Regions from separate parts of the Streptomyces sp. KR80 genome, predicted to be linked through region 3. Evidence: riboswitches for the same ligand, from Rfam matches in the RefSeq annotation. Region 3 holds a riboswitch; each other region holds the start of a gene.
The links. Region 3 has a riboswitch for cobalamin ahead of metE (5-methyltetrahydropteroyltriglutamate--homocysteine S-methyltransferase). Riboswitches for the same ligand answer to the same signal wherever they lie in the genome.
Positions count from the first base shown of each region.

Region 1: linked by a shared signal. The riboswitch ahead of ACTWQI_RS26435 (ABC transporter substrate-binding protein) and the one ahead of metE (5-methyltetrahydropteroyltriglutamate--homocysteine S-methyltransferase) in region 3 are both predicted to bind cobalamin.
Region 2: linked by a shared signal. The riboswitch ahead of ACTWQI_RS10870 (cobalamin biosynthesis protein) and the one ahead of metE (5-methyltetrahydropteroyltriglutamate--homocysteine S-methyltransferase) in region 3 are both predicted to bind cobalamin.
Region 4: linked by a shared signal. The riboswitch ahead of ACTWQI_RS17025 (ribonucleoside-diphosphate reductase subunit alpha) and the one ahead of metE (5-methyltetrahydropteroyltriglutamate--homocysteine S-methyltransferase) in region 3 are both predicted to bind cobalamin.

Region 1 is NZ_JBQQCD010000025.1:38,076-45,109, forward strand. It holds gene narH (nitrate reductase subunit beta) at 1-841, shown strand, start outside; gene narJ (nitrate reductase molybdenum cofactor assembly chaperone) at 838-1,527, shown strand; gene narI (respiratory nitrate reductase subunit gamma) at 1,524-2,264, shown strand; cobalamin riboswitch at 2,333-2,501, shown strand; gene ACTWQI_RS26435 (ABC transporter substrate-binding protein) at 2,787-4,016, shown strand; gene ACTWQI_RS26440 (iron chelate uptake ABC transporter family permease subunit) at 4,013-5,134, shown strand; gene ACTWQI_RS26445 (ABC transporter ATP-binding protein) at 5,236-6,312, shown strand; gene ACTWQI_RS26450 ((2Fe-2S)-binding protein) at 6,309-7,034, shown strand, end outside.
Region 2 is NZ_JBQQCD010000005.1:297,147-304,180, reverse strand. It holds gene ACTWQI_RS10895 (hypothetical protein) at 1-1,080, opposite strand, end outside; gene ACTWQI_RS10890 (alpha/beta hydrolase family protein) at 1,338-2,465, opposite strand; gene ACTWQI_RS10885 (class II aldolase/adducin family protein) at 2,586-3,296, opposite strand; gene ACTWQI_RS10880 (inorganic phosphate transporter) at 3,672-4,913, shown strand; gene ACTWQI_RS10875 (hypothetical protein) at 4,932-5,189, shown strand; cobalamin riboswitch at 5,358-5,483, shown strand; gene ACTWQI_RS10870 (cobalamin biosynthesis protein) at 5,835-6,833, shown strand; gene ACTWQI_RS10865 (cobyric acid synthase) at 6,830-7,034, shown strand, end outside.
Region 3 is NZ_JBQQCD010000004.1:58,181-65,214, forward strand. It holds gene ACTWQI_RS07835 (GHMP family kinase ATP-binding protein) at 1-449, shown strand, start outside; gene ACTWQI_RS07840 (pyridoxal-phosphate dependent enzyme) at 370-1,380, shown strand; cobalamin riboswitch at 1,527-1,735, shown strand; gene metE (5-methyltetrahydropteroyltriglutamate--homocysteine S-methyltransferase) at 1,929-4,253, shown strand; gene ACTWQI_RS07850 (VOC family protein) at 4,755-5,237, shown strand; gene ACTWQI_RS07855 (sigma factor-like helix-turn-helix DNA-binding protein) at 5,240-5,662, shown strand; gene ACTWQI_RS07860 (DUF6596 domain-containing protein) at 5,599-6,177, shown strand; gene ACTWQI_RS07865 (hypothetical protein) at 6,328-6,468, shown strand; tRNA gene ACTWQI_RS07870 (tRNA-Arg) at 6,569-6,640, opposite strand; gene ACTWQI_RS07875 (response regulator) at 6,915-7,034, shown strand, end outside.
Region 4 is NZ_JBQQCD010000010.1:192,214-199,247, forward strand. It holds gene ACTWQI_RS17025 (ribonucleoside-diphosphate reductase subunit alpha) at 1-1,801, opposite strand, end outside; cobalamin riboswitch at 1,956-2,078, opposite strand; gene ACTWQI_RS17030 (CstA-like transporter-associated (seleno)protein) at 2,257-2,463, opposite strand; gene ACTWQI_RS17035 (carbon starvation CstA family protein) at 2,460-4,679, opposite strand; gene ACTWQI_RS17040 (GntR family transcriptional regulator) at 4,834-5,601, opposite strand; gene ACTWQI_RS17045 (extracellular solute-binding protein) at 5,912-7,034, shown strand, end outside.

The DNA.
Region 1 (7,034 bases), on a different contig from region 3:
CGACGCGGTGCTGGACGCGGCCTCGGTCGAGAACGACAAGGACCTCTACCCGGCCCAGTTGGGCGTGTTCCTCAACCCGCACGACCCGCGGGTGGTCGCGGAGGCCGAGCGGGCGGGCATCTCGAGCGAGTGGATCGAGGCGGCACAGAACTCACCGGTCTACCGGTTGATCGTCGACTATCAGGTCGCGTTGCCGCTGCACCCGGAGTACCGCACGATGCCGATGGTCTGGTACGTGCCGCCGCTCTCGCCGGTGGTGGACGTGCTCGCCGAGACCGGACATGACGGCGAGGACGCGGGCAACCTCTTCGGCGCGATCGACGCGCTGCGCATCCCGGTGGAGTACCTGGCGGAGCTGTTCACCGCGGGCGACGTCGGGCCGGTGCGTGCCTCGCTGCAACGCCTTGCCGCGATGCGCGCGCACATGCGCCGGATCAACCTGGGCGAGCCGACCACGCCGGAGATCGCCGAGTCGGTGCGGCTCACGCCCGACGAGGTCGAGGCCATGTACCGGCTGCTGGCGATCGCCAAGTACGAGGAGCGGTACGTGATCCCCAGCGGCGCGGGCGCGGACGCGCACCGGCTGGACGCGATCGCCACGGGGTGCAGCCTGGACGGCGACGGCGGTCCTGGCATGACCGCGTTCGATGCGATGGCGGAGAAGTTCCACCTCACCGACACCAACGGCGCGGCGCCCGAGGACAAGCGGACCCGCATCAACCTGCTGAACTGGGACGGCGAGCGCACCGACGGCCTGTTCCCGGCCCAACAGGAACGGGGCGGCTCCCCTGACGACGGTCAGCAGACCGAGCAGGCCCCCGCGACGGAGGGCGTCCGATGAGCCCGCTCCGGGTGGGCAAGCGAGGGACCGGGAACGCGGCAGCCCAGCACCTGTCCGAGCGGCAGCGGCGGATCGTGTGGCGGATCGCCGGTCTGCTGCTGGACTATCCGACCGGCCAGAGGCTGAACCTGCTGGAGGAGATGGCGGCAGCGGCAGGGTCCGTGCCCGCGCCGGCTGGTCCGGCGCTAGTGTCGTTCGTCGAGAGTGCTCGCCGGATGTCGCCGATGGACCTGGCCGCGCACTATGTGGAGACCTTCGACCTGCGCCGTCGCAGCTGCCTGCATCTGACCTACTACGCCTACGGCGACACCCGCAAGCGTGGCATGGCGCTGCTGCGGTTCAAGCACGCCTACAAGACGGCAGGTGTCACGCTTGGCGACCACGAACTCCCCGACCATCTCGCCGTGGTGCTGGAGTTCGCCGCGACCGTCGACCCCACGTCCGGTCGGCGGCTGCTCGTCGAGCACCGAGCCGTCGTGGAACTGCTCCGGCTGTCCCTGGTGGACGGCGGGTCGCCATATACGTACGTACTCGAGGCGGTGTGTGCGACCTTGCCCGAGCTGGGCACGGCCGACCGGCGCCGGATCGCCGAACTGGCCGCACAGGGCCCGCCCGAGGAAGAAGTCGGTCTGGAGCCGTTCGCCATGGATCCCATGACGCAGCCCGAGCTGGGAGGACGCCGGTGATCACCCTGCTCTGGCTCGCCATACCGTACGTGGCCCTCACCTCCTTCGTCCTCGGGCACATCTGGCGCTACCGGCACGACCAGTTCGGCTGGACCACGCGGTCCTCGCAGCTCTACGAGAGCAGGCTGCTGCGGCTGGGCAGCCCGCTGTTCCACTTCGGACTGCTGGCGGTGATCGGCGGGCACGCGATGGGCATCCTGATCCCGGCGAGCTGGACCGAGTTCGTCGGCGTCTCGGAAGGGGCGTACCACGTCCTCTCGGTGTCAGCGGGCACGCTGTCCGGGCTGGCCACGGTCGCGGGCCTGGCGATTCTGCTCTACCGCCGGATCACCGTGCCCGCCGTGCGCAAAGCCACCACGACCAACGACAAGATCATGTACACGCTGCTGACCGCCGCCATCGCGACCGGGATGCTGAACACCGTCGGCGACAACCTCATCGGCGGCGGCTACGACTATCGCGCCACCGTCGCGCCGTGGTTCCGCAGCCTGTTCTCGCTGAACCCGCAGCCGGAACTGATGACGGGCGTCCCGATCAGCTTCCAGGTGCACAATCTCGTCGTACTCGCCCTGCTGGCGATCTGGCCGTACACCCGCCTGGTGCACGTGTTCAGCGCACCGCTGGGCTATCTGGTCCGGCCGTACGTGGTGTACCGCAGCCGGGACCCGAAGGGCCCGGATGCCCGCCGTTATTCACGCGCGTGGGAGACGCCGACCGCCCCGCCCGCCCGACGCTGACACTCACGTCGCGCCGCGTGTGCCGTTCCGCACAGGCAGGGCGTCTGGCGGGGCGGCCCGTGCGTCTGCGATTCTTGGCCTCGTTAGGCGACGGCGGAACGAGGAAGCCGGTGGGATTCCGGCACGGTACCGCCACTGTGAGTGGGGAGCGACCCCGACACGGCCACGGCCCCGTAGCGGGCGGGAAGGCCGGGGAAGCGTTGACCCCGAGTCAGGAGACTCACGCCGTCGCACCTCGACGTCCGGGGCGGAACTCCCCGAGAGAGGCCGGTGGCATCCGTATGTCCGCCATCTCCGCGCAGCGATCTGCTGTTGGCTGTCCGCAAGGCTGTCCGCACAACGCGGCCACTGCGCCGTGCGACGCCCGCCCCGGGGCGGGCGCGTCGCGCCTCCGCAGACTCTGATCCGCCCGCTGATTCACCGCCGACGGATCTCCTTCTCAGCCCTACGGCCCGTCGGGGCGCCTTGCCCTTTGCCCGCGCCGGGACGGCCCGTGCGGTTTCCTTCCTGCCAGGAGCAGTCATGCCCACAAGACCAGTCATGCCTCGTCGCCGCACGCTGGCTGCGGTGACCGTTGTCGTCGTCGGCCTCGCCCTCACCGCCTGCGGTGACGACACGGCACCCCGCTCAGCGGATACCACGGCTCACGGGAAGGGCCGGGGTTGCACTGACGATTTCGACCCGGCGAAGGACTACTTCCCCGTCAAGTCCAAGGTGCGGCACGCGAAGAACTTCACCCTCCGATACGAGAAGAGCTACCAGGTCCTCACGGTCAAGGAGCCCTACCCCAAGGGGAAGCCCGAGTCGTACGTCCTGGTCAAGTGCGGTGCGCCCAAGCCGAAACTCAGCGGCGACCTGGCGAAGGCGCAACAGATCACCACGCCGATCAAGAGCCTGTACTCCGCGTCCACCACGCATCTGCCCCTGCTCACCGAGACGGGAACCCTGGACGTTCTCACCGGCGTTGCCGACGGCTCGTTCGTCACCTCCGCCGAGGTACGCAAGCGCGTGAAGTCGGGCCGGGTGAGTGAGTACGCGCCGGAGCGCACGATCGCGACGGAGAAGGTCATCGCGGCCCAGCCGGATGTGCTGATGACCCAGGGCACGGACGATCCGCAGTACCCCAAGCTGCGGCAGGCGGGCATCTCCGTTGTCGCCAACGCGGAGTGGCTGGAGTCCACTCCCCTGGGCAGGGCAGAGTGGATCAAGGCCATGGCCGCCCTCACCGGCGCCGAGCGGCGCGCCGGTGCGGTCTTCGACGCCATCGAGACGGACTACACCAAGGTCGCCGCCAAGGCCGCGAAGGCCGGAAAGGCGGCGAAGGTGCTGCCGGGCACCATGTATCAGGGCACGTGGAACATGGCCTCCGGTGGCTCCTACGTCGGCAAGCTGATCAAGGATGCGGGTGGCACCTACCCGTGGGCGGGCACCAAGGGGACGGGCAACCTGCAACTCGGTTTCGAAGCGGTCTTCGCCAAGGGCGGTGACGCGCCGACGTGGCTGGTGGACCAGTCGTGGAAGTCGACTACTGACGCCACCAAGGCGGACCGCCGTTACGGCAAGCTGACCGCCGCCCGCGACGGACAGGTGTGGTCCAACACCAAAGCCCTGAGCCCCGAGGGCGGCAACGACTTCTACGAGCGCGGCGTCATCCGCCCCGACCTGGTACTCGCCGACCTGTTCGCGATCCTGCACCCGGACGCGGCCCCGGGCCACACCTTCACGTTCTACAAGAAGGTGCCCAAAGCGTGAGGACCACTGCTCCGCACCCGCCGGTCCCGGCGGTCGGCGACGGCGCCGGGGCCGCCGCAGCACGGGCGGCGTCGGCAACGGGGCGGCGGCGCGCGCTGGTTCTGGGCGGGCTGGCCGCGGGCACCGTGGTCCTGTTCGTCCTCGCGATCGCGCTCGGCTCGTACCGTGTCCCGCTCACCGAGGTGGTACGGGTCCTGCTGGGCGATGCCGGAGCCGACCCTCGCTGGCGGGTCATCGTCGAAGAGGTGCGGCTGCCCCGCGCGGTGACCGCGGTCGCCGTGGGCGCCGCACTCGCCGTGGCCGGCGTGCAGATGCAGACGCTCTTCCGCAACGCCCTCGCGGACCCGTTCTCCCTCGGCGTCAGCTCCGGCGCCAGCATGGGTGTCGCCGCGGTCGTGGTGAGCACCGGCGGCGTCGCCGGGAGCTTCACCGGGAACCTGGCGGGTGCCGGACGCGTCGGCGTCGTCGTGGCGGCGGCCTTCGGGGCCGCCTGCGTACTTGCGCTGGTGCTGGTGCTCTCGCGCTGGGTGCGCTCGGCGGTCACGCTCCTGGTCATCGGCGTGATGATCGGTTCGGCCGCGACTGCGGTGGTGAGCGTCATGCTCGTCTACGCACGCCCCGAGCACGCCCAGCAGTTCGTGATGTGGGGCCTGGGCAGCTTCAGCGCCACCACCTGGCCCGACCTGCAGGTGATGCTGCCGGTGGTCGGCGCCGGCCTGGCCGCGGCCCTGCTGATCACCAAGCGGCTCAATGCCCTGATGCTGGGTGAGGGCTACGCCCGCACCATGGGACTGAACGTGCGGCGCAGCCGGGACCTGGCCCTGCTGGGCACGTCGCTGCTGACCGGGGCCGCCACCGCGTTCTGCGGTCCGGTGGCCTTTCTCGGACTGGCGGTGCCGCATCTGACGCGCATCGCGCTGGGCACCTCGGACCATCGGGTGCTGGTGCCCGGGGCCATGTTCGCGGGGGCGTGTCTGGCTCTGGCCTGTGCGCTGCTCAGTCAGCCTCCGGGCACGGACGCGGTACTGCCGCTGAACGCGATCACGTCCCTGTTCGGGGCTCCGGTCGTCATCACCATCCTGGTCCGCAGCCGCCGCGGTATGCAGGGGGTGGGGTGATGGCCGACCGTACGCAGGAAGGGCTGCTGCCCGCTGCGCTGCGTGCCGGGGCTGTGGCCGGGGAGGCTGCCTCTCGGCCGGCGTACGCTACGTCACCTGGCATGCCGCGGACGGAGGTTGCCGTGCCCGACGGGCTTGCGACGCAGGCGCTCACGGTCGGCTACGGCGCCCGCTCGGCCTGGGGGCGCAACCGTCGGACGGCGGTCCTCCGGGACCTGCATCTCACCGCGCGCGCCGGTGAACTGACTGTGCTCCTCGGCCCCAATGGAGCGGGGAAGTCCACCCTGTTGCGCACCCTGTGCGGCCTGCTGCCTCCGTTGGCGGGGACGGTCCGCATCGGGGGTGCCGACATCGCTGCCGAACCGCCGGGCGTTCTGGCCCGGCGGCTCGCTGTCGTCCTCACCGACCGGATCGACGCCGGGCTGTTGTCCGCTCGTGAGGTCGTCGCGCTGGGCCGCCACCCGCACACGGGTTTCCTCGGCCGCCTCACCCCGGCCGACCACGCGGCCGTGGAGTGGGCCCTGAAGGCGGTGGCCGCCGGGCATCTGGCCGATCGTCCTGCGGCCGAGCTGTCCGACGGCGAACGCCAGCGGGTGCTCACCGCCCGCGCCCTCGCCCAGGAGCCCCGCGTCGTGCTGCTCGACGAGCCCACGGCCTTCCTCGACGTCGCCTCCCGAGTGGCGCTCACCGTCCTGCTGCGTGACCTGGCCCGCAGCCGTGGACTGACCGTCGTCGTCAGCACCCACGATCTGGAGCTCGCCCTGCGGGTCGCCGACGCGGTGTGGCTGGTGGACCGGGAAGCCCGCCTGCACACCGGAGCGCCGGAGGACCTGATCCGTAGCGGGGCGGTCGCCGCCGCCTTCGACGCCGAGCATCTCGCCTTCGACGCGGCCACGGGGAGTTTCGCCCTGCGCCGCCCGGCCAGGGGCAGGGTGGTCCTCGACGCCCCCGGCGACATGCTTCCGCTGCTGGAACGAGCCATGGCACGCGAGGGTTTGACCCTCGGCGAACCCGGCGGCGGTCTGGGGCGGCCCGGGCTCACCGAACTGCGCGTCACCGTCGACGGGGATGGGAACCTGGTGCTCCATCGGGGTGACGCGGATGTTCGGGTACCCACCTTCCATGAACTGACCCGCGCAGTCCGCAGGTACATCGCGGGCAAGGGAGGGCTCCGATGAAGGAGACCACGGCGTACCTGCGTGACGTGGCGGCGATCGGACCGTACTTCGCAGTGCGTGGTGGTGAGATCGCCGACGCCGCCGGATTCCGGCCGCTTGCGGAGCTGTATGCGAGCGAGGACGGGCGACCGCCCGCGCCGCTGGTGGAGTACGTGGAGCGCGTCCGGCAGCGCCTCGGCACCGACCAGACCCGGGTCGCCGCGTCCACCGTCCACCTCGGCATCGCCTCCCGACTGTGGTCCATCGCCCTGGCCTCTGCCGCCCTGGCCGGGGCCGTCCCCGACCTCTCCCCCGGCCGGCTGAGCTGGCGGCCGAGCCTCGCGGGCCCGGTCGAGCTGTGGCTGCCGCACCCCCGCGATCTTCAGCTGAGCGAACGCACTCCGCAGGCGGCGGCCGTCCACACCACGGTCGCCGTGCACAACCTCGAGCCGTTGCGGCGCGCAGTGCACCGAGTCGGGGGCGTCTCGGATCAGGTCCTGCACGGCAACGCCGCCTCGGCGCTCGTCGGCGCCCTGCGGGTCCTGCTCACCCGCACCCCAGCGGCCCCAAAGCACGTCGTCCCCACGGCGCTCGAACTGGTCGGCACGCTTCTCGACCGCGAACCGCTGCACGGGACCGGCAGCTTCCGGTGCGGCCCCGACGGGTTCCCGGTCTTCTCCCGGCGCAGCTGCTGCCTGTACTACCGCGTGCCCGGCGCCGGAACCTGCGGTGACTGTGTGCTC
Region 2 (7,034 bases), on a different contig from region 3:
GGGCCGCAGGCCGGGCTCGTCGGCCACCGCGCGCACGGCGGGTTCGGCGGGCGCGCCGACGACGCGCAGCGCCTCGAAGGCGAGACCGCGCAGCAACGCGTCCTCGCCCCGGGCCGCGTCGAGGAGTTCGGTGACGGCGCTGCCGACCGGGCGGGCCGCCAGCCAGGCGCGGTACTCGTCGCGCGCCGGTCCCGGGGTGAGCCGGGAGCAGCCGCGGAGCATGTCCTCGGCCGACTGCTCGATGTTGCCGACGGGGCTCTGGGCGGCGACGCAGATCTGCTCGAGCTTGACCCAGACGGCCCAGTTCCCCAGTGGGGTGAGGGTGGCCTGGCCGTCGTCGAGCGTCAGCGCCCCGACCGAGGCGAGGGCGTCGAGCGCCCAGTCGAGCAGCGCGACGGGCGGGGGCCCGTCGACGGTCGGTACGTCCCCCGACGCACTCCCGTCCGGACCGAACGGGACCTCGCAGCGCTCGGTGCGCAGCTCGGCGACGCGCTGTTCGAGCATGTCCAGCAGCGCGGAGACCGGAACCGGTCCGGCGGAGAGCTGGAGCAGGGAGAGGAGTTGGGGCACGGCCTCGACGACTTCTCCGACCGAGGTAGGCGCGAAGGCGGCGGGCGCGGGGTGGGCCAGGGACCAGGCGTCGAAGAGGGCGACCCAGCCGCGCAGCGCGGCGCTGTCGTCGCGGTCCCATGCCCGCAGCCGCCAGCCGGGGCGGGCGGTGCCGCAGTGCAGCTCGACGAGACCGGCGAGCCGTGCCCGGTCCCAGTCGGCTCGGACCTGGCACGGCGTCAGTTTCAGTGCGACGGCCGCCCTTTCGGCGGCTTCGGCGTCGAGCGCGCCGGTGCCCGCGGGGCGCAGCTGGTTGCCGCGGGCCCGCTCCGCATCGGCCCAGCGGGCGATCCGTACGGCGCCCGCGAGGCCTTCCCTCGCCCGGTCGGCCAGCTCGGCGCGCGGCGGGGTGCCCGCCGGAGGGCGGGGCGCGGGCCGGGCACGTCGGCTCGTCACAGCCCGGCGGGCGGCGACGATCGGTCGTCGGGGGACAAGGCGGAGCCGGGAGTCGCGTGGGGTACGGGACGTCACGGGAAGCAGTCTTCCCGCTGACGCCCCGAAAGCCCAATCGGGATCCTCCCCCAGCTACCTCCCCCAGCTAACGCTGGGTGGTACCCCCAGGGAGGTGCCCCCACGCGCGGATTCCGCACTGCCCCAGCCCCCGACTGCCGTCGGTTCCGCGCCCGGCGCCTCGCGCCGGAGGTTTTCCCCACCTGCCCGGCCTTTCAAGGGCGGGCAGGTGGGAACAGACCGCGCCGTAGGCGCGGTGGACGGCGGGGCGCCCTGGGCTACAGCAGGGGGGTCAGGAAGCGGCGCAGGGCTTCCTCGTAGGAGTCCGGCGCCGCGTTCCACATGGCGCCGTGCGGTGCGTGCTCCACCGTGTGCAGCGTGACCAGATCCGGGCGGCGATCGGCGAGCGCCCTGGAGGCGCCCCAGGGCGCGATCGCGTCGTCCGGACCGTGCAGCAGGAGCGTGGGAACGGCCAGTCTGTCCGGATCGGACGCCTCGGGCAGACCGGTGCCGCCCAGACCGGTGCGCCCCTGCACGGCGCGTACGGCCAGCGGCAGCAGCACCGCGGGCGAGCCGTCGGCGGCGGTGAGCGCCCGTACGGTCGCCCGCCAGTCGAGGACCGGCGAGTCGAGCACGATCCCGGTGATCCGCCTCCGCAGCGCGGACTCTGCGGCGGCGTGCAGGGCCATGGTGGCGCCCGTGGACCAGCCGTACAGCACGACGGACTCCGCGCCGTACCGCACCGCGTAGCGGATCGCCGCGTCCAGGTCGCGCCACTCCGTGGCACCGAGGTGGCCGATGCCGTCCGGGAGGCGCGGCGCGCCGAGGTCGCCGCGGTAGGCGAGATCCAGCACCGGGACGCCGCACCGCTGGAGGAAGGGCATGACGACCATGGGGTGTTCGCGGCTGGTGCCGAGGCCGTGCACAGTGATCACCCAGGTTTCGCGCGCACCGGGCACGAACCACGCGGGAAGCAGGCCGAGTTCACCCGGCACGTCCACGTCCGCGTGGTCGAGGCCGAGCGCGTCCCGCGGATTGCCGATGTGCAGCTGCGGGGTGAGCCACATCCTGGCTCCCGGCCGGAGCGCGCCGTGCGTGACCCGTTCGAGGCGGCGGACGACCACGTCGGGAGGGTGTGGCGTCGTATCCAGCACGGGCCCGACGATCGCATGTCCTTCGTCACCGGTCAGGCCGTACGTGCCGGGCCGCAGGGAAGCCAGGCTGCGCGTCAGGCCGATGTGTCCGGCGGCGACCTCGTGGACGGTCAGCTGGGGATCGGAGGGGAACGGCCGCTGACGCGAGGGCTTGAGGGCAGCGTCACTGGCGTACCGCCCGGCCGCCACAGCGGCCGCGCCGGCACCGAGCACGGTGATGACGGCCGAGGCCGCAGCTGTACGCAGGCGCATCCTCCCCAGTGTGGGCGGGGGCGAAGACCCGGGCCAGTGGGCGGACGCGGCCGGGTGACCGGTTCGCGCGCCCTCGCCCACGGGGCGGCCGAGCGCAGGCGACGGGCAGCCGACTCGGTGTCAGCTGCGCTGTCCGTAGCCGCGCAGCCGCTCCGCCACGGCCCGCAGTTGACGCCGGGACAGCAGGCGCGGAGTGTGCCCCGGCACGGAGCTCGCGGCGAGCCAGACCCGGCACATCCACTCCAGCTGAGCCGTGCGGTCGTAAGCCTGGTCGAGCGTGCTGCCGTACGCCACGGTGCCGTGGTTCTGGAGCAGACATGCGCTGCGGTCACGGAGCGCGCTCAGCACGTTCCCGGCCAACTCGTCGCTGCCGTACAGGGCGTAGCCGGCGACGCGTACGGGACCTCCGAGCGCCGCCGCCATGTAGTGGATGAGCGGCAGCTCGTCGACGATGGTGGAGACCGCCGTGGCATGGACGGCGTGGGTGTGGACGACCGCCGCAGCGTCGGTGCCGCGGTAGACCGCCAGGTGCATCGGCAGCTCGCTGGTGGGCTTCAGCTCGCCGAGGACCTGGCGCCCGTCGAGGTCGACGCCGACCACGTCGTGCGGGGCCAACCGGTCGTACGCGACGCCGGTCGGGGTGACCAGCACGGTGTCGCCGACACGCACCGAGACGTTGCCCGAGGTGCCGACCACCAGACCGTCGGCGACGGTCCGACGCGCCGTGGCCACCAGTTCGGCCCAGGCCGGTACCAGGTCCTCAGACGGCTGTCGGGACTCTTGGGGCCCACGGGACGCCGATGGGGTTCGCTCCGCCATGTCCTCACCCATGTGTCCTCACCTCCGCTGCCGATCCTGACAGGCCCCGGTGTGCCCGGACCTGTCAGGAGTGCCTGCGGCTCGAGCGCGCGACACGACCCGGCCGGAAGGGGTGGCATGGAGCACGGGGTTCAGCGACAGGTATCCGGCAGACCTGAACGGCGGCCGGTGATCTGCACCACAGCCGGGTGGCGGAGCGAGGGCACCGGGCAGGAACGAGATCCAGGCGGGCACCCCCGCCCTGGGGCCGGAACGCATCCTTCCATCGCGGCCTGTACGGACCCCGGCACATAGCAGCACCTGGACACCCCCTCCCGTTAACTTTCCGTTCACCCCGTGTCCCTACGGTCGCAACGCCACTGACCTTCGAACTGATTGCCTGGGTGAATGGAACACATCACGCTTCTCATCGGGATCGTGATCATCACGGCCTTGGTGTTCGACTTTACGAACGGCTTCCACGACACCGCCAACGCCATGGCCACCACCATCTCCACCGGGGCTCTCAGGCCCAAGACGGCGGTGGCGATGTCGGCGGTCCTCAACCTCGTCGGCGCGTTCCTCTCCGTGGAGGTCGCCGCGACGATCTCCAAGGGCATCATCGACGAAACCGGGATCCAGCCCGAAGTGATCTTCGCGGGTCTGGTGGGCGCGATCGTCTGGAATCTGCTGACCTGGCTCGCCGGCCTCCCCTCGAGTTCCTCGCACGCCCTCTTCGGAGGCCTGATCGGTGCCACCGTCGCCTCGGTCGGCTTCGGTGCCGTCCATGGCGACGAGGTCGTCATGAAGATCCTCATCCCGGCCCTCGCCGCGCCGGTCGTCGCCGGCCTCGCCTCCATGCTGGCCACCCGGTTCACCTACCGCGCGGCCCGGCACGCGGACCCGGAGGCCACCGCCAAGGGCTACCGAGCCGGCCAGATCACCTCCGCCGCCCTGGTCTCCCTGGCCCACGGCACCAACGACGCGCAGAAGACCATGGGTGTGATGACGCTGGCGCTGATCACCGGCGGCGCGCTGGCCCCGGACGCCGACCCGCCGCTGTGGGTCATCGCCTCGGCCGGCATAGCCATCGCCCTCGGTACGTACCTGGGTGGCTGGCGGATCATCCGCACCATGGGCAAGGGCCTCACCGACATCCAGCCGCCGCAGGGCTTCGCCGCCCAGACCGGCGCCGCGGTGACCATCCTGGCCTCCTCCCACCTCGGCTTCGCACTCTCCACCACCCAGGTCTGCTCCGGCTCGGTGATGGGCGCGGGCCTGGGCCGCAAGGGCTCTGTGGTGCGCTGGTCGACCGCGGGCCGGATGATCGCCGCCTGGGGTCTGACCCTGCCGGCCGCCGGGCTGGTCGGCGGCGCCGCCGCCCTGCTGGCACAGCAGGGCACAGCGGGCGTCACCGCCGTCGCCGTGCTGGCCCTCGTCGCCTGCGCCGCGATCTGGATTGCCTCGCGGCGCAAGCCGGTCGATCACACCAACGTCAACGACGTGGAGCCCGCGGGTGTCGTCACCGCCGCCATCCAGGCGGTCTCCCCGCCCCCCGTCGGCGCCCCGGTCTCCGCCGAGCCCGACGAGCGCGCCGAGCCCGACCCCGTCGGCGAGTCCCAGCCCGCCACCGTCCAGGTCACGGCCTAGCTAAGGAACCCTCCTTTCATGAACATCGACTGGGTAGCACTCGGCCAGGTCTTCGGCGTCAGCCTCGTGGTGACCGTCGGGGTCGTGGGTCTGTTCACCCTCGGCATCGTCGGCACCTCTCGCAAGCCACGGCCACACACCGACGGCAGTGCCGACACGACCGGCACGAGCGCCGCGACCGGTGCCGCCACGCTGCTTGCGCGCACCGGCGGATACGCCTGCTTCGCGCTGTGCGCGGCCGCCATCGCGTACGGCTTCCACCTGATCGTCGCCTGACGACGGATCCGGGGCCACGGCCCGCGGGGCGGGAGACACCACCCGTGTCTCCCACCCCGCGGGCCGTCGTTGTGTGTCTGGGCACACTCTCCTCTCGCAGGTCACAGGCAAGTTGACGGGCCTTCGCGGGGCGTGGTGGACTGCCGACGCCAAACGGCGGCAGGAGAGGAAGCCGGTGCGAATCCGGCGCGGTCCCGCCACTGTCACCGAGGAGCGCTCCCCCACCCGATACGTCACGGCCCGTCCTGCGGGCTGGAAGGCCGGGGAGGGGCGCACCGACCGGGAACACGGATGAAGGAGCGGGTCGAGACCAAGTCCGGTACGGCGTTGTGGAGGTCCCCCGGCCGAAGTCCCGGGGGCAGCGGCAGCGATGCTGCGCGCGACGAGCACAACGCAGAGCCGGGCGAGGGCCATCGACCCGTGACGCCGTGAGCCCTGTTGGCGCGCCTCGTGAGCGCCGATCCGGGAGCCAGGAGACTCTCACCGCCGGTACGTCGAGCCAGGGCGCGGACCCTGAGTGAGGACATGTCGCCATGCCGGGCTGCCGCCGCACGTCACAAGCCGTCCGTACGTCATCCCGTGGTCGTTGTCCACGCCGCGGCACGACGCGGTGTCCACGCCGAGGCACGACGGCGGTCTGAGCCGATGCCTGCCGAACACACCTCATTCGTGTGCGGCGCCGCGCTCGGCTTCGTCTGCGACCTCGTCGTGGGCGACCCCCGGCGCGGGCACCCCGTTGCCGCGTTCGGGCGCGCCGCGGCCGCCGCGGAGCGCCGACTGTGGCACGACCACCGCGGGTACGGGGCGCTGTACGCCGCCGTCTGCGCGGGCGGCGCGGTGGCGGTCGCCGCCGGGCTGCAGCGCGCCGTACGCCGTTCCCCCGCGGCGGTGGCCTCGCTGACGGCGGTCGCCACCTGGGCGGTGCTGGGCGGCACATCCCTGGGGCGTGAGGCACGGGCCATCGGCGCCGCGCTGGCCGCGGAGGACATCGAAGCGGCGCGCGAGCGGCTGCCGCACCTGTGCGGCCGGGATCCCCAGTCCCTCGACGAGCAGCAGATCGCACGGGCCGTCGTGGAGTCGGTGGCCGAGAACACCTCCGACGCCGTCGTCGGCGCGCTGGTGTGGGGCGCCGTCGCGGGAGTGCCGGGCCTGGCCGGCTTCCGCGCCGTCAACACGCTGGACGCCATGGTGGGCCACAAATCGCCTCGCCACCGCCGTTTCGGCTGGGCCTCGGCCCGGCTCGACGACGTGGTGGGCTATCCGGGTTCGCGGCTCACGGCCGTGTTGACGGTGCTGGCCGGGCCGGACCGGCGAGGAGCCGGGCGGGTGTTGCGCCGAGACGCGCGCGAGCACCCGAGCCCCAACGCCGGGCCGGTCGAGTCCGCGTTCGCGGGAGCGCTGGGCGTCCGCCTGGGCGGCACCCTCGCCTACGGCGGCCGGGTCGAACACCGGCCCGTACTTGGTGCGGAGAACCGGCCGGTGGACACCCCGGACATCGAGCGCGCGGTGCGACTGTCACGGCGCGTCAGTCTGCTCGCACTGGCGGCGTGCGCCGCCGGACGCCTGATCGTGGGCCGCCTGACGGAACGCGCCGCGCGCCCCGCGGGTAGGGGCACGTCACCCGCTGGGGAGGGGAGCGTATGAGCTGGGGGCATCTCCCAGCAGTAGCTGGAGGGAAGGTCCGTGGTCGCCGCGGCGGCGGTCTGCTGGTTGCGGGGACCACGTCCGACGCCGGGAAGAGCGTCGTCACGGCGGGGATCTGCCGGTGGCTGGCCCGCAAGGGCATCTCCGTCGCGCCGTTCAAGGCACAGAACATGTCACTGAACTCCTTTGTGACACGGGAAG
Region 3 (7,034 bases):
CGCTGTCCCTTCCCGCCCGCGCGTACGACGACGAGGACGTGCACGCTTACGAGCACTTGCGTTCCCTGCTGCGGCGGGCGATCGCCGAGGCCGACCCAGCGCTGCTCGGGCAGGTCTGTACCGAGAGCGCCCGGTGCGGTCAACGGCTGCTGAAGCACGAGGAGTTCGACGCCCTCAGGGACATCGTCGGACGCGTCGGCGCCGTCGGGCTGCAGATCGCGCACAGCGGCAATGTGGCCGGGGTGCTCTTCGACCCCGCGGCTTCCGGTCTGAGGCGCCGGCTGCGGCACTGCGTACGCGCCCTGGACAGCAACGGCATCCCCGTCACCTGGACCTTCACGACCTTCACCACCAGCGAGGAATTCCTGAATGGACGAGCACATCGCGGAATCGATCGGCCGGCCGGACCTGATACGCCTCGACGACCGGCTCATCTGTCTCCGCTTTGAAACCATGAAGGTCGTCTCCGCCCTTGCGGCGGTACGGCACCTGATCGACACCGGCGTCGTACGGCGCGGCGACACCCTGCTGGACAGCTCCAGCGGCATCTACGCGTACGCCCTCGCCCTCGCCTGCCACCGCTACGGCATGCGTTGCCACATCGTGGGCTCGACCACCGTCGACCACACCCTGCGCACCCAGCTCTCCGTACTCGGCGCGCACCTCGAGCAGATGGACCCCTGCAGCGATCTGAAACTCGACCAGAAACGCCGCGTGGAACGCATCCAGGAAATCCTGCGCGAGCACCCCGACTACCACTGGATGCGCCAGTACCACGACGACATCCACTACCTCGGCTACCGTGCCGTCGCCGAACGCATCCGGCAGGAGACCGACACCGACTGCCTCACCGTTGTTGGCGGAGTGGGATCCGGCGCCTCCACCGGAGCCCTCGCCCGGTACCTGCGGGAATGCTCACCCGGGGTCGAGCTCGTCGGTGTCCAGCCGTTCGGCAGCATCACCTTCGGCAGCGAGCACGTGTCCGACCCCGAGATCATCATCGCCGGAATCGGCAGCTCGATCCCCTTCGCCAACGTGTCGCACACCCTCTACGACACCGTCCACTGGATTGCCTTCGACGCCGCTCTCGCCGGCAGCGTCGACCTGCTGCGCCGACACGCGGTCTTCGCCGGACTGTCCACCGGAGCCGCCTACCTCACGGCCCGATGGGAACGAGGCCGTGATCCGCACCGGACCGTCCTTTTCATCGCCGCCGACACCGGCCACCGGTACGTGGACTCGGTCTTCGCCCGCCACCACGAAGCGGCGCGCGTCGAAGACCTCGCACCCCGCGCCGTATCGACGCTGGACCACCTCGCCCTCCCGTGGTCCCGTATGAGCTGGGAACGCGCGGCTGCACCCGCCACGGCCGCGGCGTAGCCGCCGCACCTGCCCGGCCCAGGGAACCCCGCGCAACTCACCGTCCGGCATGTGGAAAGTGGCATCGGGCCCCTGGTCCAGCGCCTAGGCTGGCCGACGCAGCTGGTTCGCCCTGCCCTCCCCATGGGGGTACCTCCCAGCGGTAGCTGGGGGACTTCGCCATGGGGGACTCGGCAGGCGCGTCGTAAGAGGGAACCCGGTGGGAATCCGGGACTGCCCCGCAGCGGTGAGCGGGAACGACCGCCGTCATACGCACTGGACCCAGGCGGGTCCGGGAAGCGACGGCCAGTAGATGCCTCGTGCCTCACGAGGCGTGCCCGCGAGTCCGAAGACCTGCCACTGCCCGTGCGCGACCGCGCGCGGAGATCCCGGTGACCTCGAGGGCGGGTTGGGGCGCCCCCGGACGAAGTCTGGGGGAGTACGTCATAGGCGGGCACGTATGCACGAACGACGGCACAAGCGATGTCGTCCGCCCCGTCTGCCATCCCTTCGCGCCTTCGTCTCCCCTTCCGGGATCGCTTCATCAAGAGCTCGCGAAGGAGAGTTCCGTGACCAGCAAGTCCGCAGCCGCGGCAGCACGGGCCACCGTGTACGGCTACCCCCGCCAGGGCCAGAACCGAGAACTGAAGAAGGCCGTCGAGGGCTACTGGAAGGGCCGGGTGAGCGCCGCCGAACTCCGGCAGACCGCCTCCGAACTGCGCGCCACCACCTGGCGTCGACTCGCCGACGCCGGTATCGACGAGGTCCCGACCGGCGACTTCTCGTACTACGACCACGTCCTGGACACCACCATGATGGTCGGCGCGATCCCGGCCCGTCACCGCGCCGAGGTCGAGGCGGACGCCCTGGACGGCTACTTCGCGATGGCCCGCGGCACCCAGGACGTCACGCCGCTGGAGATGACCAAGTGGTTCGACACCAACTACCACTACCTGGTTCCGGAACTCGGCCCGGACACCATCTTCATCGCCGACTCCGCCAAGCCGGTCGCCGAGCTCAAGGAAGCCCTCGCGCTCGGCCTGACCGCGCGCCCGGTTCTGGTCGGGCCCGTCACCTACCTGCTCCTCGCCAAGCCCGCCCCAGGGGTCGCGGCCGACTTCGAGCCGCTGACACTCCTGGACCGACTGCTTCCCGTGTACGCGGAGGTGCTGGCCGACCTCCGTTCGGCAGGCGCGTCGTGGGTGCAACTGGACGAACCTGCCCTCGTCCAGGACCGCACTCCGGCCGACCTGAACGCCGCCGCCCGCGCCTACCGCGAACTCGGCGCCCTCACCGACCGCCCGAAACTGCTGGTCGCCTCCTACTTCGACCGGCTCGGAGAGGCCATGCCGGTACTGGCCAAGGCCCCCGTAGACGGGCTCGCCCTCGACTTCACCGGCCCCGCGGCCGCCAATCTCGACAACCTCGCCGCCGTCGGCGGCCTGCACGGCAAGCGCCTGGTCGCGGGCGTCGTCGACGGCCGCAACGTCTGGATCAACGACCTCGAAAAGTCACTGTCCACCCTCGCCACGCTCCTCGGCCTCGCCGACCGGGTCGACGTGGCCGCATCCTGCTCACTGCTGCATGTCCCGCTCGACGCCACCGCCGAACGCGCCATCGACCCGCAGATCGCCCGCTGGCTGGCCTTCGCCGGCCAGAAGACCGCCGAGATCGTCGCCCTGGCACGCGGGCTGTCCCAGGGCACCGACACCATCGCGGCGGAACTGGCCGCCAACCGCGCCGACCTCGCCTCCCGAGCGGACTCCGCACTCGCCCACGACCCGGCGGTCCGCGCCCGCACCGCCGTCATCACCGACGCCGACAGCCGCCGCTCCCAGCCCTATGCCGTGCGGGCCGCAGCCCAGCGTTCCCATCTGCGCCTGCCGCCGCTGCCCACGACCACCATCGGCTCCTTCCCGCAGACCACCGACCTGCGCACCGCCCGCGCCGACCTGCGCGCCGGGCTCATCGACACGGTCGCGTACGAGCAGCGGATCGAGGCCGAGATCCGCGAGGTCATCTCCTTCCAGGAGAAGACGGGCATCGACGTCCTGGTGCACGGCGAGCCCGAACGCAATGACATGGTCCAGTACTTCGCCGAACAGCTCACCGGCTACCTCGCCACCCAGCACGGCTGGGTCCAGTCCTACGGCACCCGCTACGTCCGCCCGCCGATCCTGGCCGGCGACATCTCCCGCCCCGAACCCATGACCGTCCGCTGGACCCGCTACGCCCAGTCACTCACCAACCGGCCCGTCAAGGGCATGCTCACCGGCCCGGTCACCATGCTCGCCTGGTCCTTCGTCCGCGACGACCAGCCCCTCGCCGACACTGCCCGCCAGGTCGCCCTCGCCCTGCGCGGCGAGGTCAACGATCTGGAAGCCGCGGGCACTTCGGTCATCCAAGTCGACGAACCCGCGCTGCGCGAGACCCTGCCGCTGCGCGCCGCCGACCACTCGGCGTATCTGGCCTGGGCCACCGAGGCGTTCCGCCTGACCACCAGCGGCGTGCGGCCCAACACCCAGATCCACACCCACATGTGCTACGCCGAGTTCGGCGACATCGTCGCCGCCATCGACGACCTCGACGCCGACGTCATCAGCCTGGAGGCCGCCCGTTCCCACCTGCAGGTCGCCCGCGAACTCGCCGAGGCCGGCTACCCGCGCGAGGTCGGCCCCGGCGTGTACGACATCCACTCCCCGCGCGTCCCCAGCGCGGTCGAAGCGACCGCCCTGCTGCGCAAGGGCCTTCAGGCCATTCCGGCCGAACGGCTGTGGGTCAACCCCGACTGCGGCCTGAAGACCCGCGGCTGGCCCGAGGTCCGAGCATCACTGGAGCACCTCGTCACCGCCGCCCGAGACGTCCGCTCCACACTGCCCGATAACGAATCCTGAGCACACGGAGGGCCGTTGCCAGCGCACGCGCTCGCAACGGCCCTTCCCCTCGCAGAGCGGAAGAACGTCCGTGACCAGGCGCAAGGCGACGCGGCACGTCGCCCGGTCTCAGGATGCGTTGCTGGAGGCGGGGCCGGCCGGATCCGGCGGGCGCCGGGTGGAAAGACGATCAGCGTCGGGAAGGGACGCACCCGGATCGTGCGTGCTGCTCTCCGAAGGCTGACGGCCGACCCGCGAGGCACCATGCTGCTGCATCTCGTGAAAATCCTCGACAACCGGGAAGTCGCCGCCCGCGTCGACCCGCCCGCGCCGACGGGGGTCGTTTCGGTTCCATGCTGCTTCGCAGCGAAGTTTCTCGGAAGTGTCGTATCGAGCCGTCCGCCGATCGTCTTGCTGGTAGGAGGCCCAATCGGGCAGTGCTGCTGTCCCTGGTCCCGCCGAGTACCTTGCCGCCGGAGTGCCCGGTGGCGCGAAGCGCGTCCCCACCAGGAGGAAGATCAAATGACTACCAAACCGAAGCCGATTCCGGATCGGTACCGCCGGGTCACGCCCTGCCTCACTGTTCAGGGCGGAGCCAAGGCCCTCGAGTTCTACGCCGAGGTGTTCGGGGCGAGCGAGCGCATGCGCTTCCCCGGTCCCGGCGGGACCATCGCCCACGCAGAGATCCAGATCGGGGATTCGGTCGTCATCGTCGAGGACGAGTCACCGGAGCGGGGGACCAAGGCGCCGCCGCCCGGTGGTGTTGCCGGCTCTCCCTCCTTCCTGTTCATCTACGTGGAGGACGTGGACGCCGTCGTTGCGCGAGCCGTGGCCCTTGGCGCGAAGCTCCAGCGGCCGCCCCAGGACCAGTTCTACGGCGACCGGGACGGCTACATCGTGGACCCGTTCGGGCACGGATGGACCGTGGCGTCGCACGTGGAGGACGTGGAGCCCGAGGAGATGATGCGGCGGATGGCCGAGCTGCAGAACCAGGCCCAGGCGTAGCCGTGCACTGGGCCAGACGGCCGGTCCGGCTCGACCCGGACGAACGGCTGCGGCTGATCTTCACCTGCTGCCACCCGGCGCTGCCCCGGCAGGCACAGATCGCGCTCACCTTGCGGGTCGTGTGCGGCCTGACCACCGCCCAGATCGCCCGGGCGTTCCTGGTGCGCGAAACGACCGTTGCGCAACGGATCACCCGCGCCAAGCGAAAGATCACTGATGCCGGAATCCCGTATCGGATTCCTGATGACGATGAGCTGGGCGCCCGCCTGACCGAAGTCCTCGCGGTGATCTACCTGCTGTTGGCTACCTGTCCACCGCCGAGCAGGCGCAGTCACGCGATCTCGTCGACGACGCCGAGTGGCTGGCGACCCTGCTCCACCAGCTCATGCCGACCGAGCCCGAGGTGGCCGGCCTGCTCGCGTTGATCCGGCTGCACCGCGCCCGCGCAGCCGCCCGCTTCGATTCCAAGGGCGGGCTGGTGCTGCTGCAACACCAGGACCGGTCCCTGTGGGACCGGGAGGCGATCGCGGAGGCGGCACGGCTGCTGACCGGTGCCGCCATGCGGCAGCGTCCCGGCCCGTACCAGCTCCAGGCCGCGATCGTCGCCTGTCACGCCGAAGCCGGATGCTGGGGGGACACCGACTGGGAGCAGATCGTGCTCCTGTACGACATGCTGCTGCACCTCGCACCGTCCCCCGTCATCCGCCTGCACCGGGCGATCGCCCTGCGCTATACCTCAGGGCCCCAGGCCGCCCTGACCGAAGTGGACCGTCTCGCCGCCGAGTTGGACCGCTACCACCTGTACCACGCCACTCGCGCTGATCTCCTGCGCGAGCTCGGCCAACCGGACCAGGCTCGTGCCGCTGACCGGCTCGCCCTCGAACTGACCGCCAACCCCGCAGAACAGGCGGTACTCCAGGAACGCATCAGCTGGACCTAGCCCCGGCGTTGGCCCGTGCGACGCACGGCCTGACCCACGCCCGGCTGGTCCCCGGCGGACCCCATGGCCGCAGCATCCGGCCATCCGGTCGGCCTTGCTCCTGGCTCTCGCACACAGACAGACGCACTGCGCTCCGATCGCCCGCTTTGCGTGTCCGAGGCATGGAATGCGTTCTTCACGAACCGGATCCAGCCGGTTCTCAAGGAGCGGGGCTTCCCTGAACCGTCCACGCAGCCGAAGATCTCGAACGTGCACTACCACGACGAGCGGCGGCAGCCGGTCGGCGCTTGAGGGGTCTACCCGCTCAGGGCTGCAAACGGCTGCATACGCACGAAGACCCCGCCCTCAGCGTCCTGGCTGATCACGGGATCTCTTTGCACTTCAGAAGGAGTGCCCCCGGCAGGATTCGAACCTGCGCACACGGCTCCGGAGGCCGTTGCTCTATCCCCTGAGCTACGGGGGCGACTCGTCGGCTCTTGCGGCGACGTGTAGAACCCTACCAGCTCCGGAGTGGGGTTCATGAACAGGGTTTTGTCGGTGCCGAAGCGCATCCGGGCGCAGGGCGACGGGCCGCGGAAACGGGTGTTCGTCTGTTGCGAGCGGCTGGTGGCCGAGAATCATCGGTCGCGTGCGTCGCAGGGAACACATCGGTCACAGCGGGCACCGAACCTCCCCCGCAGGTGGCGGAAGTGGGCAAAACCCGGACGCAGCCGGAGCCGTGGACCTACCCTCAGTTTGTGCCTGGCGCGTCCGGCCGGGTCCTTGTCGTCGACGACAACAAGGTCATCCGGCAGCTGATCAGGGTCAATCTCGAGCTCGAGGGGTTCGAGGTCGTGACCGCGGCCGATGGTGCCGAG
Region 4 (7,034 bases), on a different contig from region 3:
GGTCCGGGTGCAGCACGCCGCGCGAGGCCCGGGTCGAGGACCAGGCCGGGTGCGGGCCGTGCCGCTCGGCGAGGTCGCAGGAGGCTTCGTACGCCGCCAGCATGATGCGCTCGGCGATCCGCGTGGAGAGCTCTGCCGCCTCGGGGGAGTCGAAGGGCAGCTTCAGCTGGAAGAAGACGTCCTGGAGGCCCATCACGCCGAGCCCCACCGGCCGCCAGCGCTCATTCGACGCCGCGGCCTGCTCGGTGGGGTAGAAGTTGATGTCCACGACCCGGTCGAGGAAGGTCACGGCCGTACGGACCGTGACGTCCAGCCGCTCCCAGTCCATCGCGTCCGCCCCGTCGCGGACGTCCTTACGCACGTGGGCGGCGAGGTTGACGGAGCCGAGGTTGCACACGGCGGTCTCGCCGTCGTTGGTGACCTCGAGGATCTCGGTGCAGAGATTGGAGGAGTGGATGACCTTGCCGGGCTCGGCGGTCTGGTTGGCGGTGCGGTTCGCCGCGTCCTTGAACGTCATCCAGCCGTTGCCGGTCTGGGCGAGGGTGCGCATCATGCGTGCGTAGAGCTGGCGGGCCGGGAGCCGCTTCCGCGCCAGGCCCGCGGCCTCCGCCGCTCGGTAGGCGGCATCGAACTCCTCGCCCCATAGGTCGACGAGGTGCGGGACGTCCGCCGGAGAGAACAGGGACCATTCGGCGTCCGCGTCGACGCGGCGCATGAACTCGTCGGGGATCCAGTGCGCGAGGTTCAGGTTGTGGGTGCGGCGCGCATCCTCACCGGTGTTGTCGCGCAGCTCCAGGAACTCCTCCACATCCGCGTGCCAGGTCTCCAGATAGACGCAGGCCGCGCCCTTGCGCCGGCCGCCCTGGTTGACCGCGGCGACCGAGGCGTCGAGGGTGCGCAGGAACGGCACGATGCCGTTGGAGTGCCCGTTCGTGCCGCGGATGAGCGAACCGCGGGCCCGGACGCGGCTGTACGGCAGGCCGATGCCGCCCGCGTGCTTCGACAGCCGAGCGACCTGGTGGTAGCGGTCGTAGATCGAGTCGAGCTCGTCCAGGGGGGAGTCCAGCAGATAGCAGGAGGACATCTGCGGGTGCCGGGTACCGGAGTTGAAGAGGGTGGGGGAGCTGGGCAGGTAGTCGAGGCGGCTCATCAGCCGGTAGAGCGCGGCCACCTCGTCGACCGCACGGTCACTGTGGTCCTCCGCGAGCCCGCAGGCCACGCGCAGCATGAAGTGCTGTGGCGTCTCGATGACGTGACGGGTGGTGGGGTGGCGCAGCAGATAGCGGCTGTGGAGCGTGCGCAGCCCGAAGTAGCCGAAGCGGTCGTCGGCCCCGTCGGCGAGCGCGATCTCGACGAGGGTGTCGAGCCGAGTGGCGTGGGTGCGGACGAACTGCGCGGTGCCATCGGCGATCAGGCCTTCGCGGTGGCCGACCTCGACCGAGGCGGAGCAGGAGACTCCGCCCTGACCTGCGGCCTCGTCCGCGATGGTACGGGTGAGCAGGCGCGCCGCGAGCCGCGAGTACTCGGGGTCCTCGGAGATCAGACCGGCCGCCGCCTCGGTTGCCAGCTCCCGCAACCCGGCCTCGTCGGAACCAGCGTGGCGGCCGCGGAGGGCCGCGGCGGCGACCCGGCCCGGCTCGGCATGGGGCAGGTCGGCGGTGAGTTCGGTCAGGGTGCGCAGCAAGGCGGCGCCGGGTCCGTCGGTGGTGGCTGGGTTCTCGGTGACCACGGCGGGCTCAGTGACTGCGGCGGGCTGGGCGACGGACTCGCGTGACGCAGGGTCTGCGGGCGCGATGGTCACGTGGTGCTCTCCCTCGATCGGCTGGGGGCCGCACGAGGGGGGTGCGCGACGGGCGCATACGGGCGTGGATCACCCGGGCAGGGCGAGCGGCACACCGCGCAGCGTCCACCGGCCCAACCCGCGAGGCCCGGACGACTCGTCACCCGGCTCGGTCGAGCCGGGCACACCGTCGGCAGGTCCTCGGACTTGGGAATGCGCATACGCGCATGACTACACCGTTGCGGGACAGTTCCGGATTCGCACCGGATTCCCCTGCGACGACAGCGAGCACGAGCATACATCTTGTGCTGCGTGCCGTGCCCACCCCTATATCTTGTGTCGTAGGTCAAATGCGCTGGGGCGCCGGGGGCGTTGGGTCACGCGCCGGTGCCCGCTCCACGAAACCATCGGGCCGCCGCCCAAGGACTCGGGGCGGCGGCCCGTATGCCGCACGGACGCGGCGTCGCCGAGCGCGTTCAGCAGCAGCGGAAGCCCTCGCGCGGATCGGCCTCCCGGGCGTCGGTGCGCTGTCGCTCGAAGTCGCGCCGGCTCAGCACCTCTGCCTCGGGGTCGTGGGCCCGGGCGTGGGCGACGTACCGGCCGTACGTCGCCTCGCCGGACGCCTCGCGCCAGAACCAGCGGATGCGGCCGGCGATCTTCCGGACGCCCTGCAGGGTCCTCACGGCTGGGGCTCCCGCTCCCGGCCCGCGTCCCCTTCGCCGGCCACGGCACCGGTTCCCGCGCCGACTCCCGCGCCCACCAGCTCCGCCTTCTCCTCCTTGGTCGGGAAGAGCCCGGCGGGGGCCACGATCTTCGACTCCTCGTACGGGGCTTCGTGGAGCGTGACGCTCTGCGGGTTGCGGATCGCCCGGTAGCAGACCCGGCCGGCGTCGGCGATCACCACGACGATAAGGATCGCGAAGAGCGCGGCGAGCACCCCGTCCACGGTGGCGTTGGTGACGACGGTGTGCATGTCGTCCATGCTCTTGGCAGGGGGCAGCACCTTTCCCGCCTCGATGCCCTCTTCGAAGATGGACCGCTGCTGGAAGAAGCCGACCCGGGGGTCGTCGGAGAAGATCTTCTGCCAGCTGGCGGTGAGCGTGACCGCGGCGTCCCAGGCCAGCGGAACCGCCGTGACCCAGGCCCACTTGATCCGCCCGGACTTCACGAGCAGTGTCGTGCAGACCGCCAGTGCGACCGCGGCCAGCAGCTGGTTGGCGATGCCGAAGAGCGGGAAGAGCTGGTTGATGCCGCCCAGCGGGTCGTGCACACCGACCCACAGGAAGTAGCCCCAGCCGCCGACCACGACGGCGCTGGCGAACCATACTCCCGGCTTCCAGCTGACCTGGCGGAACGGCTTGTAGACGTTGCCGAGCATGTCCTGGAGCATGAAGCGCCCGACCCGGGTGCCCGCGTCCAGCGTGGTGAGAATGAACAGCGCCTCGAACATGATCGCGAAGTGGTACCAGAACGCCTTGAGCGAAGCGCCGCCGACCACCGCGGAGAAGATCTCCGACATGCCGAGCGCGAAGGTCGGCGCACCGCCGGTCCTGGAGAGCAGACTCTGCTCCTCGACCGACTTCGCCGCTGCCGCCAACTCCTCGGGGGAGATGGTGAATCCGAGGTTCGCGACCGCCTGTGAGGCCGACTCGACCGTGCCACCGATCACGCCCGCGGGGGAGTTGACCGCGAAGAACAGGCCGGGGTCGATGATGCAAGCCGTGATCATCGCCATGACGGCGACGAACGACTCGGTCAGCATGGCGCCGTAACCGACCATCCGGATCTGCGTCTCCTTCTGGATCATCTTCGGGGTGGTGCCCGAGGAGACCAGGGAGTGGAAGCCGGAGAGGGCGCCACAGGCGATGGTGATGAAGACGAACGGAAAGAGGGACCCGGCGAAGACCGGTCCGTCACCGCGCGTGGCGAACTCGGTCACCGCGTCCATCTTCAGCGTCGGCGCGGCGAGGAGCACGCCCAGGGCCAGCAGGGCAATCGTCCCCACCTTCATGAAGGTGGACAGATAGTCGCGCGGCGCCAGCAGCATCCAGACCGGGAGGACGGAGGCCAGGAAACCGTACGCGGCCATCCAGATGACCAGGGTGCCCGGCTCCAACGTGAAGGTGTCGGCGAGCGAGGACTCGGCGACCCAGCCGCCCGCGACGATGGCGAGCAGGAGCAGCGCCACGCCGATGGCGGAGACCTCGGTGACCCGGCCGGGCCGCAATACGCGCAGATAGAAGCCCATGAAGAAGGCGATCGGGATGGTCATGCCGATGGAGAAGACACCCCACGGCGAATGCGCCAGCGCGTTGACGATGACCAGCGCCAGCACGGCCAGCAGGATGATCATGATCGCGAAGACCGCGATCAGGGCGGCGGCACCCCCGAACGGCCCGATCTCGTCGCGGGCCATCTGACCGAGCGAACGGCCGTTGCGGCGCATGGAGAAGAACAGCGTCACCATGTCCTGCACGGCACCGGCGAAGATCACCCCCACGATGATCCAGATGGTGCCGGGCAGATACCCCATCTGCGCGGCGAGGACCGGACCGACCAGGGGACCCGCCCCCGCGACCGCCGCGAAGTGATGCCCGAACAGCACCCGTCGGTCCGTCGGATGGAAGTCGACGCCGTTGTTGAGCCGTTCAGCGGGCGTGGCTCGGGTCTTGTCGACCTTGAGGACGCGGTGCGCGATGAAGCGCGCGTAGAACCGGTACGCGATGGCGTACGAGCCGAGGGCGGCGGCGACCATCCAGGCGGCCGACACCTCCTCGCCCCGGGAGAGGGCCAGTACGCTCCAGCCGGCCGCGCCGATCAGGGCGACGAGGGCCCAGATCGCGACCGTTTTCGGGGAGAGGCTGCGCTGGGCGTCTCTGGCTGGCGCTGGCTCTGACATGGCGAAGTCTCCCGTCCCTGGCGCTGATCCGTGCATAACGCGCTGGAAATCTAGGTCAACGCTTCGCCAGTCGTCACTACCCGTCCGCATACCGGTACGGACACGGTTGTGAAACCCCCAGGTCAGCCAGGGGGGATCAGGCCCGCGGGGACGGTCACTCCTGGGGTCGCTGGAGCCGTGCGACGAACTTGTAGCGATCTCCGCGGTAGACGGAGCGCACCCATTCCACCGGATTGCCGTCCGCGTCGAGCGAGTGCCGGGACAGCATCAGCATCGGCAGCCCGACGTCGGTGCCCAGCAGCCCGGCCTCGCGCGGTGTGGCCAGGGAGGTCTCGATGGTCTCCTCGGCTTCTGCCAGGTGGACGTCGTAAACCTCGGCGAGGGCTGTGTAGAGGGAGGTGTACTTGACCAGGCTGCGGCGAAGGGCGGGAAAGCGCTTTGCCGACAAATGTGTTGTCTCGATCGCCATCGGCTCACCGCTCGCCAGCCGCAGCCGCTCGATGCGCAGCACCCGCCCGCCGGTCGCGATGTCGAGCAGACCCGCCAGCCGGTCGTCGGCCGTGATGTAGCCGATGTCCAGGAGCTGGGAGGTCGGTTCGAGGCCCTGCGCCAGCATGTCCTCGGTGTACGAGGTGAGTTGCAGCGCTTGGGAGACCTTGGGCTTCGCCACGAACGTGCCCTTGCCCTGGATCCGCTCCAGCCGACCCTCGACCACCAGCTCCTGAAGGGCCTGGCGCACGGTCGTACGGGATGTGTCGAACTCGGCGGCGAGGGTGCGCTCCGGCGGGACCGGAGTCCCCGGTGGCATGGTCTCGGTCATTTCCAGCAAGTGTCTCTTGAGCCGGTAGTACTTGGGCACGCGTGCGGTCCGCGCCCCCAGAGCGCCGTTGCCGTTCTCCGCGGCGTCCTCGTCGGTCTCCATGGCCAGCCTTCCCGACTGCTGTCGTGCTGCCGTCACCGGCTCCTCCGTCTGTAGCAGCTCACATCGTGGCACGGTCCGGCCTCGCTCAGTGCGCGCCTCCCACCCAGGTGTCGGTCCGATAACGGACTCGACAGCGATTCTTATACACCCTTGACACCTATATAGGTCTAGGCCAAGCTGCGGGTCACTGGTCTAAACCACTAGATGACCACGTCCCAGAGCCACAGACGGTGCGCGCCCGTGAACGAGTCCCCTGTGACTCAGCGGACTCCGGGGTGGGGGTTTCTGGCATCCCTTTAAGGAGGGTGACGTGAAGCGCAAGCTGATTGCGGCGGTCGGCGTCGCGGCTATGGTCGCAGGCGTCGCGGCATGCGGTTCCGGCGGTGGGGGCAATGCGAACAAGGACCCCAAGGAGCGTACCGGCGACCTGAAGGTCTGGCTCATGGTCGACGCTCAGACGGCGTGGCCCGAGCTGGTCAAGGAGGTCAACGCCGAGTTCAAGAAGAAGTACCCGAAGGTCAACGTCAAGGTCGACTACCAGCAGTGGCCGAACAAGGTCCAGAAGCTGGACGCCGCACTCAGCGGCAAGGGCGCCCCCGATGTCGTGGAGCTCGGCAACACCGAGACCATGCAGTACATCCTCAACGGCGCGCTCGCCGAGATCGACCCGAAGCAATACGACAACTCCGACAGCTGGATCAAGGGTCTGGTCGACACCTGCTCCAGTGAGGGCAAGATGTACTGCGTCCCGTACTACGCGGGTGCGCGCGTCGGCATCTACAACGAGGACATGTTCAAGGCGGCCGGCGTGAAGGCGGCCCCGACGACCGAGGACGAGCTCACCGCGGCCCTCGACAAGCTCGAGCAGAAGTACGGCTCCGACAAGAGCTTCTCGTCCTTCTTCATGCCGGGCCGCTACTGGTACGCGGCGATGTCCTACGTCACGGCGTACGGCGGATCCATCGCCACCGAGGACGGCGGCAAGTGGAAGGCGAACCTCTCCTCGCCCGAGTCCGTCAAGGGCATCGAGCACTGGGCGAACCTCGTCGAGAAGTACTACGGCGGTGACAAGACCAAGGACGAGGCCGACCAGTCCGCGGTGATGGCCCAGAAGAAGTCCGCGGTGATGTACGGCAACGGCTGGGAGGCCGGCGTCGTCTTCGACAAGAAGGCCGGCGACCCCAAGCTCGAAGGCAAGATCAAGACCTTCGCCTTCCCCGGTCCTCAGGGCAAGACGCTGCCGTCCTTCATCGGAGGCTCCGACCTGGCCATCACGCAGCGCTCCGAGAACCAGGACCTCGCTGCCGACTGGATCAAGATGTTCACCAGCGAGAAGTCCCAGGACGTGCTCGTCGGCAAGAACACCCTGCCGAACAACACCAAGCAGCTCGAGACGTTGAAGAGCAAGCCGGAGACGGCCGCGTCCGCCAACG